DNA from 2 places in the Azospirillum sp. UENF 111221 genome. Region 1 is predicted to be linked to the other one. Evidence: predicted binding sites of a transcription regulator. Region 1 holds the regulator's gene; the other holds the start of a gene.

Region 1 (5,421 bases):
GCTGGCGCGCGTGGGTGGGCGACTCGTGGCGCTCGCGGAGGCGGAGGGCGAGCGCTGGGTGCTGTGGCTGCCCGTCGCCTTCGGGGCGGGGGTATCGTTCTATTTCGGCCTGCGGCAGGAGCCCGACTGGTGGATTGGCGCGGCTGCGGTCGGCGGCTGCGCGGTGCTGGTTCTGGCGCTGCGGCGATGGTTCGCCATGACCGGTGTGGCGATGGCGCTGTTGATGCTGGCGGCGGGGTTCCTGGTGGCGCAGGCGCACACCATCCGCATGGCGGCACCGGTGCTGAGCCGCAGCATCGCCGGGGCGACCGTCACCGGCCGGGTGATGGCGGTGGAACGGCGGCCGGGCGCGACGCGGATCACACTGCGGGAGGTGAGCGTCAGCAGGCTGGCGCCGGAACGGACGCCGGCCGCCGTGCGCATCCGCCTGTCGGACCGCTTTCCGGCACCAGCGCCCGGGTCGGTGGTGCGGCTGCGGGCGACGCTGCTGCCGCCGCAGGCGCCGGCCGAACCAGGCGCCTTCGACTTCCAGCGGCGGGCCTGGTTCATGGGGCTGGGCGGCACGGGCTTCGCCACCGGTGCGCCGGAACTGGTCGAGGCGCCGCCGGTGACGGGATGGAGCACGGTCGCCATCGCCTTCGAGAAGGCGCGCGGCGCGATTGCCGAGCGGGTGGCGGCAGCCATCGGCGACCCGGTGGAGGCGAGCGTCACCACGGCGCTGCTGAACGGCGAGGAGTTCGGCATCCCGGAAGCGACGATGGACGACTTCCGCAACAGCGGGTTGGCGCATCTGCTGTCGATCTCCGGCCTGCATGTCGGCATCGCCGCCGGCATCCTGTTCTATGTCGTGCGGGCGTTGCTGGCGTCGGTGCCCTACATCGCGCTGCGGTGGCCGATCAAGAAGATCGCCGCGCTGTTCGGCATCCTGTCGGCGCTTGGCTACACGCTCCTGGTCGGGGCGCCGCTGCCGACGGTGCGGTCGGTGCTGATGACCGGCATGGTGATGGGAGCGATCATGCTGGACCGTCACCCGTTGAGCATGCGGCTGGTCGCCTTCGCCGGGCTGGTCACCATGGCGATGGATCCGGAGGGGATGCTGGGCCCGAGCTTCCAGATGTCCTTTGCCGCGGTGGTGGCGCTGATCGCCGCCTTCGAGAAGGGCAGCGCCAGGCTGGCGGACTGGCGGCGCGATGCGGGATGGATCGTGCGCGGGCTGTTCTATGTCGGCGGGATCCTGCTGACCAGCGTGGTGGCGACGCTGGCGACCTTGCCCTTCTCGCTCTTCCATTTCCAGCAGATCGCCTTCTATGGCGTGCTGTCGAACCTGATCGCCATTCCCATCACGTCCTTCTGGGTCATGCCGTGGAGTCTGATCGCCTACGCGCTGCTGCCCTTCGGACTGGAGGCGCCGGCGCTGATCGCCATGAACTGGGGCGACCGGGCGGTGATCTGGACGGCGGAATTCTTCGGCCGTCTCCCCTGGGCTTCGCTGACCGTGCCGGCGATGCCGGCGGAAGGCTTTGCGGTGCTGGTGATGGGAGGGATTCTGGCTCTGTCTTTGGACGCGCTGGTGGCGGTGGCTGGGGATGCTGCCGGTCCTGGCCGGGCTGGCCTCGCCGATGCTGGCGGTGCGGCCGGATGTGCTGGTGGCCGGCGACGGGACGGTGATGGCGGTCAGGCTGCCGGACGGACGACTGAGCGCATCGGTCAAGGGCGGCGGCCGGATGACCGAAACCTGGCGGGAGCGCGATGGCGAGCGGTCGGTGGCCGATCCCTGGCCGGCCGACGGGGGATGGAGCGGGGGAGGGCGGTCGCTGGACTGCGACGCGTTTGGCTGCCTGTACCGGGTGCAGGGAAAGACAGTGGCGTTGCCGCGGCTGCCGGATGCGCTGGACGAGGACTGTGGGGCAGCTGATGCGGTGGTGACGGCGGAGGTGGCGCGGCGCTGCCGGGCGGATCTGGTGGTGGACCGCTGGACCCTGCGCCATGAGGGCGCGCATACGCTGACGGTGACCGCCGAGGGGGTGACGGTGGAGACGGTGCGCGGGCTGCGGGGAGATCGGCCCTGGACCGGAGGAAAGTGAGAGGAACTTGGACATCGCCGATCCCATCCGCCGCGGGGACGGAGGAGAGGATCGGCGGTTGGGCTCGAAAAGCTCAGTACTTGCGCACGAGACCGACCAGCTTGCCCTGCACGCGGACGCGGTCGGCGCCGAAGATGCGGGTTTCATAGGCGGCGTTGGCGGGTTCCAGGGCGATGGTGTTGCCCTTGCGGCGCAGGCGCTTCAGCGTCACTTCGCCCTCGTCCACCAGAGCGACGACGATGGTGCCGTTCTCCGCCGCATCGCAGCGCTGGATGACGATGGTGTCGTGGTCGAGGATGCCGGCCTCGATCATCGAGTCGCCGGAAACCTCCAGCGCATAATGGTCGCCACCGGTCAGCATGGAGGCGGGGACATCGACGAAGGCGCTGTTGTCGCGCAGCGCCTCGATGGGCGTACCGGCGGCGATCCGGCCATAGAGCGGGAGCTGCACCGTCTCGTTCGCGGCGGCCGGCGTCGGTGCGGGGGGAGCGGCGTCGCGGCCGGCGAAGGCGAAATCGCCCTTGATGACGTTGGGCTGGAACTTCGGCTTGGGAGCCGCGGTCCGGTTGCGGGAAGCGTCGAGACCCTCGGGAAGGCGCAGAACCTCCAACGCACGGGCCCGGTGGGGCAGGCGGCGGATGAAGCCGCGCTCCTCGAGCCCGGTGATCAGGCGATGGATACCCGACTTGGACTTCAGGCCCAGGGCGTCCTTCATCTCGTCGAACGACGGCGAGACACCGCCCTGGCCAAGCCGTTCGTGGATGAACAGCAGCAATTCGTGCTGCTTGCGCGTGAGCATGGATGCCTCCCGGCCTCGGCCAGACTGAAGATGGAACAAAAACTAAACGTTGCTCCATGTTCTAGTTTGGTTCCTGCCGCGCGTCAAGCCCTCCATCGGCATCTTTTAGAACTTGAGGGGAACATCTGGAACGGCATGAAACAGTTTTCCGGGTGATGTTCAACTGTTCCAGCCGGCCGTTCCGGCGCTCTGCTCAGGCGCTCTGCTGAAGTCTAGATGCTGAGCGCCCCATCCGTCAAAGGAAGCACTGTCACCATCGCGCCGGCCGGTTCCGGGTCGGCATGGGGCGGGCGGGGGATCAGGCAATCGGCCTGGGCGTACAGGGTGGTGATGGCGCTGTCCTGCCGGGCGAAGGGTGTCACGGTCAGGACACCGTCCGGGCCGGCGGCCAGCGTGGCGCGCAGATACTCCTCGCGCCGGTCGTTGGCCCTCAACGGGCCGGTCAGGCGGGCGCGCAGCGGCAGACGGTCGTCCTCCGGCGGCAGGCCCTGCAGCACGCGCAGGACCGGGCGGAGGAACAGGAGCGCCGTGACGCCGGTGGACACCGGGTTGCCGGGCAATCCCAGCAGCGGCACAGACCCGGCACGGCCGAACATCAGCGCCTTGCCCGGACGCATCGCCACCGTCTGCACCTCCAGCGCCACGCCGCGTTCGGCAAGCACATCGCGCACGAGGTCGTAATCGCCCTGTGCCGCCCCTCCGGTGGTGACCAGCAGGTCGCAACCGGCCGCACCCTTCGCCAGTGCCGCCACGCTCTCCGCCGTGTCCCTGGCGACGCCCAGATTGTGGGCGATCCCACCCTGGGCGGTCACCAGGGCGCAGAGGCCAAGCGCATTGGTGCTGACGATCTGGCTCGGACCCAGCGGGTCGCCGGGCAGGGCGATCTCGTCGCCGGTGGCAAGCACGGCGATGCGCGGCCGGCGATGGACCGACAGCCAAGGCACGTTGCCGCCGGCGGCCAGCGCGATGTCGCGCGCGGTCAGGCGCCGGCCCTTTGGCAGAAGCTCCTGACCGGCCGTGAAGTCGAATCCGGCCTCGCGGACGAAGCGGCCGGCGGCCACGGCGCGGCCGATCCGCACGGTGGCGTCGTCGGCGCTGCAATCCTCCTGCATCACCACGGCGTCGGCACCGCCGGGCAGGGGCGCGCCGGTGAAGATGCGCACCGCCTCGCCCCGGCCGACGCTGCCGGTGAAGGCATGGCCGGCGGCGGATTCGCCGATGCGGCGCAGCGGGACGGGGGCCTCGGCGGTCGCAGCGGCGATGTCGGCGGCACGCACGGCCCAGCCATCCATGGCGGCGGCGTGAAAGGGCGGCTGGGTCAGCCGGGCGACCACCGGTTCGGCCAGCACACGGCCGAGCGCGTCGGGCAGGGCGACGGTTTCCGCCGGGAGGGCGGCGAAGGCCGACAGGATGCGGGCGCGCGCCTCGGCGACGGAGATCATCGCGTCAGGCTCCGGTGGAGGAGGATGTGGACGCGCCCCACTCGCCGCTCTTGCCGCCGGCCTTGTGCAGCAGGCGCACATCGGTGACGGTCATGCCGCGGTCCACCGCCTTGCACATGTCGTAGACCGTCAATGCTGCGATGGTGACGGCGGTCAACGCCTCCATCTCCACGCCGGTCTGGCCCTTCAGCTTGCAGGTCGCCGTCACGTCCACCGCGTTGCGGGCGGGGTCGCAGGACAGGTCGACCTTGACCGAGGTCAGCATCAGCGGGTGGCACAGCGGGATCAGGTCGGGCGTGCGCTTGGCCCCCATGATGCCGGCCAGCCGGGCGACCGACAGCACGTCGCCCTTCTTCACCCCGCCCTGCATGATGAGATCAAGGGTTTCCGGCTGCATCAGCACGGTCGCCGCGGCTGTCGCGGTGCGTTCGGTGTCGGCCTTGTCGGAGACGTCGACCATCACCGCCTTGCCCTCGGCGTCGAAATGGGTGAAGCCGGTCATCGGGCGGTCTCCGTCAGAAATTTTTCCATGAAGACGCTGACGCCATTGTCTTCGTAGCAGGCATAGGGGCCGCGGTCGGTGAAGCCGGCCTTGCGGTAGAGCGCCAGCGCTTCGGGCTGGTGGATGCCCGATTCGAGCAGCAGGGCGTCCAAGCCCTCCGCCCGCGCCAGATCCTCCAGCCGGGCGAGCAGACGGTCGCCGATGCGCTGTCCGCGGGTGGCGGGATCGACATACATCCGCTTGATCTCGCCATAGCCGGTCGGATCGACGCGGAGTGCGGCGCAGCCGACCGGAACGCCGTCCTTGCGGGCGACGAGGAAGCGCAGGTCCGGCGCTTCCAATTCGCCGATGTCGAGCAGGTGGCAGGTATCCGCCGGATAGAGATCCAGCAGATAGCGGTCGAGCGCCGCCACCAGCGCGATCACGGCATCCTGGCGCGGGCTCTCCGCAGCGATCAGCACATCGTCTGTCACATCGGCCACCATCTCGGTCATCGCATCACACCGGAGCCAGCAGGGCACGGGTGGCGGCGGTCACATCGGCCTGCCGCATCAGCGATTCGCCGACCAGGAAGCAGCGCGCCCCGACCTTCGC
Region 2 (5,421 bases), 2.0 Mb from region 1:
CCCAGACCCGCTTCGCCGTGGTCGACGCCGACCCGATGCGCCGCATCGTGCGCAGCGTGATCGACCGCGACGGCTTCGAGGTCGTCGGCTTCATCGACGCGCTCGCCAAATCCCTGCGCTGCAAGCCGCAGGAGCTGCCGGGCAAGCTGGCCAAGAACACCTTTGCCATCGAGATGGAGGGGGAGCTGTTCGTCCGCTCCATCTCCGGCTTCGATTTCGAGAAGGGGGAGGTCGCCTTCTACTGCGACGTCAATCCCGGCGATTCGCTGTGCCTGGTGGAGGCGACCGATTTCGTCCGCCAGACCGAGGACGACCTCTCGGCCTATCTGCGCGGCAAGCCGCGTCCCCTCGGCGCCATCCTGAACGACTGCATCCTGCGCCGGCTGAACAACCCCGACCAGCTGTCGCGCGTCCATGCCTTCGACGGGCTGGCCGCCGCCGGCTTCTCCACCTTCGGCGAGCTGCTGGGCATCAACATCAACCAGACCCTGTCCGCACTGATGTTCTTCGAGGTGCCGCCCGGCGCCGCGTTCAGCGACGACATGGTCGACCGGTTCGCGGTGCATTACGCCCGGTTCCAGAGCTATTTCATCGCCACCCGCTACAACCGGCTGGAGCTGCTGAGCCGCATCCGCAACAGCGTGATCGAACGGATGCACAGCTATCTCGACGCGCTGGTGACGCTGACTGGCGGCGTGCAGGAGACCGCCAGCTATGCCGCGCGCATCGGCGGCTCGATGTCGGCGATCGAGGCGACGCTGAACCGCCACGCCACCCTGTTCGACGGCCACGCCGACCGCAAGGAGGCGCTGGTCCGCGAATTCAACCAGCTGTCCACCGTGGTGAAGAGCATCGAGAAGGTGCTGGCGGTGATCGACGGCATCGCCAGCCAGAACCAACCTGCTGGCGCTGAACGCCACCATCGAGGCCGCCCGCGCCGGCGAGGCGGGCAAGGGCTTCGCCGTGGTGGCGGCCGAAGTGCGCAAGCTGGCCAACGACACCAAGCAGACGCTGGCCGACACCCGCCGCGCCATCGACCAGGTGGTGACCTCCGTCCGCTCCGTCGGCGGCCAGCTCGACGACACCAGCGCCCGCATGGACGAAGCCGCCACCGCCTCGCAGGAGTTGCAGACCGACATCCATGCGGTGATCGACGAGGTGGAGGGCGCCCAGAAGGCCATCGAAGACCGCCTGTCCGACATGAACGACCATGCCCGGCGCATGGAGGACATCAACCGCTACATCGCCTTCCTGAAGCAGCTCGACCGGGCGGGGTGAGCGGGCGGGGTGAGCGGGCGGCGTCCCGGCGCCTCACCCCAAGAACCCGTGCAGGAACCAACGCGGGGGCTCGTCGGGCCGGTACAGGCCGGCGCGGAACAGCCAGAAGCGCCGGCCGCCGTCATCCTCGACCCGGTAGTAGTCGCGCACCGCCAGCCCCAGCGATCCTTGCCCGCGCCACCATTCGCATTCGATCCGCTCCGGCCCCTCGGCCCGGCGCACACGGTGTGGCACGCCGCGCCAGACGAACAGCAGCGGCGGGTCGTCGGGCAGCGGGGCGGTGGCCTCCACCGGCTCGGGCGGGGTCAGCAGGCGCAAGGGGCGCACCTGCCCGGCCGGCCAAGGCTTCGGCGCCGGCAGGCGCTCCATCGGCGGATGCGGCGCCACGCAGCGCTCCGGCAGCCAGCTTTCCCGCGGCACCAGCCGCAGCACCGCCCGTTCCCCCAGCCGCAGCGCCAGCCGGTCGACCAGCTCGGCCAACTTGTCGTCATTGCCTTCCTCACCGCCCTCCTCCCCGTCGATTGCGGTCTGGACGGCGGACAGCGGTCCCGTCTCCGTCGCCGACAGCACCAGGGTTTCCAGCCCCGGCCCCGGCTCGATCCGTTCCAGCAGAGGGGCGAACAGCCGGGCAAGCGCCGCCGGGTCGCGCGCCGGGCGGCTGGTGCCGAGCGTCAGGCTCTGCGGGTCGTCGTCCACCCGCTGGTCGGTGCGGTGGGCGTCCAGCCGCAGCCGGCGCGCCCCCTGCCCTGCCGCCTCCAGCCCCTTGCATAGCCTCCCCAGCAGATGGCGCAGCGCCCCGGCAATCGATTCGGGCGTGGCGATCGGCTCGGCGAAGGTCAGGCGCTCGCGATGGTCCGGCACCGGCCGGCGCGGGGAGATCGGCTCGTCCAGCCGGCCGAAGGCCTGATCGTACCGTTGCATCAACCTGGCTCCGAACCGCGCCGCCAGCCCCGCCCGCGGCATGGCATGCAGGTCGCCGATCCGGCGCAGGCCCAGCGCGTGCAGCCCCTCCACAATCTCCGCCGGCAGCCGCAGGGCGGCGAGCGGCAGACCATCCAACGCCTCGCGACGCCGCTGCTCCGGACTGCCGAACCGCACCAGCCCCCAGGCGGCGGCCGGGGTGTCGGCGATGGCGGCGCGGGCGGCGAAACCGGCGGCGCGCAGCCGGCCGGTGAGGTCGGCGGCCAGCGCCGGCTCGCCCTCAAAGAGATGGGCGCAGCCGGTGATGTCGATCACCACCCCGTCCGGCTCGTCCGCCGCGGTCCAGGGGCTGTAGCGCCGCGCCCAGTCGGCGATGCGGCCGAGCAGGGCCGCATCGGCCTCCGGCGTCGCCTCCGCCACCTCCAGCGCCGGTTCCAGCGCACGGGCATCGCTGAGGGTATGGCCGGGAGCGATGCCCAGCATCGCCGCCGCCCGGTTGACCGCGACCACCACCCGCCGCTGGCGCTCCGTCCGCAGCAGGACGAAGGGGCGTGCGCGCAACTCCGGCGGCATGAGCCGTTCCCGCGCGTCGGTCGGCAGGCGCGGCAGCCACAAAGCGAGGATGCGGCGCTTGGGTCTCTCCGCCCGGCGGAACAATCCCCTCTCCCCCCGATCCTCTCCCCGGGGGGAGAGGGGGACAAGGGCGGGTGGGGAGGGGGATGCGTCATAAGAAACCCGACAATCAGGAACAAACAAAGAACATCTTAGCGCCGGCTTGGCTGCAAGGGGAGTCCCTCCTTTGGGGTCATCTTGCCGAAACGATCAGCAATGCCGACATTCCATCAATGACCCCACCTCTCCCATCGCTCGCCATTCGACTGACGCCGCTCCTTCTCCTGCTGGCGACAAGCGCCTGCGCGCCGACGGACCTGCGCGACGACAATCCCGGCCGCGCCCAGGCCTTTCCACCCGTCTACAACCAGACGGTCGTTCCCGGCGGGGGCGAGCGAAGAACCTGGAGCCAGATCCAGGCGGAGCAGTCGCGGACCGGCTCCAGGTCCGCCGCCACGGCACAGTCCCGCAAAACCAGCGACAGCCAGAGCGACGACCGGCAGATGCGCCGCGACCCGGACGGCACCGACCAGCCGCCGCCGAAACGCCGCCGCGGCAGTTCGTCGCCGCCGCCCGACCCGGCCGCCCTGCCCCAGCCGCCGCGCCCGATCCCGGTGCCGCCCCCGCCCTCGTCCCAGAGCGCCACCGACGCCTTCAAGCGCGACCTGATCAGGCCGGAGGTCGACCGCATGCGGACCGACGACGCCATGGGCCGGCTCGACCCGCTGGGCCAGCGCGACCTGATGCGGCGCGAGAACGACCTGCGCCAGTTCGGCGACCCGCTGGCACGGTAGCGGCCACCCTGCGCGCCCCGGCAGCGCCGGTCCTGACGGCTTGACCCCGCCCCCGCTCAGCCGCCATACCGGCAGCTGGAGCTGGACAGACAGCTGAACGGACGGGGGGATGCGGGCGCATGACGACGGTGACGGGGGCCTTCGGCAACGGGCTGACCACGCCGGTGTGGGTGCTGCAGCATCTGCTGGGCATCCTCGGCATCGGCCTGTGGGCCGGACAAGCCGGCGGCACCGCGGTGTGGCAGGTGCCGGCCGCCGCGGTGACCGCCGCGCTGGCGGCGGGCTTCGCCGCCCAGATGGGCGTGCGGCTGCCCTATGCCGCGCCGGGACTGGCCGCCTCGCTGGTGGTGGTCGGGTCGCTGGTGGCGCTGGGGGTGCGCGCGCCGGCGGTGGTGGCGGTGCTGATCGCCGCGGTCGCCGCGGTGTTCCACGGCCATGCACATCAGGGACCGCCGCTCTACTGGGCCGGTTTCGCGTCAGGGTTGATGCTGGTCGCCTGCGGCGGGCTGGGTCTGTCGATTGCGGTGACGCAGGCCGAGTCGGACCGGGCCGTGCGTTTGTGTGGCGGTGCGGTAGCAGTCGCCGGCGTTCTCGACCTCGTCGGCGTGATTTGACCGGATGCGCCTTGAAATGACAGGGGTGCGCGGAAATCTTTGAAGGCACGACCTCCCCTCCCCGCCCGTCCCGCTTGGGAGGCACGGGCCAGACGAACGGAACGATCCGGTGTCCCGCGCAGCCGCCAAAGCCTGCCCACCCTCACCGGGGCTCCGCTCTCCGGGAGCCGGGCCGCATCCCGATGCGGCTCCCCTGCCTCACCTCGGCCTGACTCACCTCGGCCTGACCCGCCGCCATCTGCTGGGCGGGCTGATGGGAGGCGTGGCCCTGGCCCCGTTGCCGGGCGGCGGATTGCTTGGAAATCCGGCCACCGCCCAGGATCTGCGCTATTTCCGCATCGGCACCGGCACCACCTCCGGCACCTATTTTCCGATCGGCGGGCTGATCGCCAACGCCATCTCCAACCCGCCGGGCTCGCGCCCCTGCGACAAGGGCGGAAGCTGCGGCATCCCCGGCCTGATCGTGGTGGCGCAGGCCAGCAACGGCTCGGTCGACAATGTCGAGATGCTGCGGGCGGGCACGGTGGAGGCCGGGTTCGCCCAGGCCGACGTCGCCTATTGGGCCTACAGCGGCACCGGCAGCTTCACCGGCAAGCGCCCCTTCACCGAGCTGCGCTCGCTCGGCATGCTCTATGCGGAGGCGATCCAGATCGTCGTCCGCTCCGACGGCTTCATCGACCGCATGGCCGACCTGAAGGGCCGCAGCATCTCTGTCGGCGAGGAAGGCTCCGGCACTCTGGTCGAGGCGCGGCTGATCCTGGACGCCTACGGACTGTCGGAAAGCACGATCACGCCGCTCTACCTGAAGCCCGGCACCGCGGCCGACCGGCTGGCGAAGGGCGAACTGGACGGCTTCTTCATGGTCGGCGGCTATCCGGTGGCGGCGGTCAGCGACGTGGCGGCGCGGGTGCCGATCCGTCTGGTGCCGCTGGACGGCGAGCCGGCCGACCGGCTGCTGCGCGGCCAGCGCTTCTACATCGAGCAGGAAATCCCGGCCAACGCCTATCCCGGCAGCGCCCCCACCCCGACGCTGAGCCTGGGGGCGGAGCTGCTGACCCGCGCCGACCGCGACCCCGACCTGATCTATGGCGTCGTCCGCGCGCTGTGGCACGAGAACACCCGCCGCGTCCTGGCCGACGGGCATCCGCAGGGCCGCAATTTCGATCCCGCCCGCGCGGTCGCCAACGTCTCGGTTCCCCTGC

The links. The regulator LexA, encoded in region 1, represses DNA repair genes until DNA is damaged. The targets are predictions, from matches to a motif close to ATGTTCTANTTTGGTTC.
Region 2: ACWPN3_RS25715 (Y-family DNA polymerase) is a predicted target of LexA. The motif match lies at 2,946-2,962, and genes of this name have one in related genera.

The regions. Positions count from the first base shown of each region.
Region 1 covers NZ_JBSNCH010000005.1:330,731-336,151, forward strand. Annotated here, with positions in the region: gene ACWPN3_RS15925 (ComEC/Rec2 family competence protein) at 1-1,915, shown strand, start outside; gene ACWPN3_RS15930 (hypothetical protein) at 1,869-2,084, shown strand; gene lexA (transcriptional repressor LexA) at 2,158-2,883, opposite strand; gene ACWPN3_RS15940 (molybdopterin molybdotransferase MoeA) at 3,096-4,325, opposite strand; gene moaC (cyclic pyranopterin monophosphate synthase MoaC) at 4,330-4,827, opposite strand; gene ACWPN3_RS15950 (GNAT family N-acetyltransferase) at 4,824-5,321, opposite strand; gene trpC (indole-3-glycerol phosphate synthase TrpC) at 5,326-5,421, opposite strand, start outside.
Region 2 covers NZ_JBSNCH010000005.1:2,313,208-2,318,628, reverse strand. Annotated here, with positions in the region: partial or broken gene ACWPN3_RS25725 (FIST signal transduction protein) at 1-404, shown strand, start outside; gene ACWPN3_RS25720 (methyl-accepting chemotaxis protein) at 901-1,278, shown strand; gene ACWPN3_RS25715 (Y-family DNA polymerase) at 1,312-2,856, opposite strand; gene ACWPN3_RS25710 (hypothetical protein) at 3,045-3,605, shown strand; gene ACWPN3_RS25705 (HupE/UreJ family protein) at 3,725-4,219, shown strand; gene ACWPN3_RS25700 (TAXI family TRAP transporter solute-binding subunit) at 4,329-5,421, shown strand, end outside.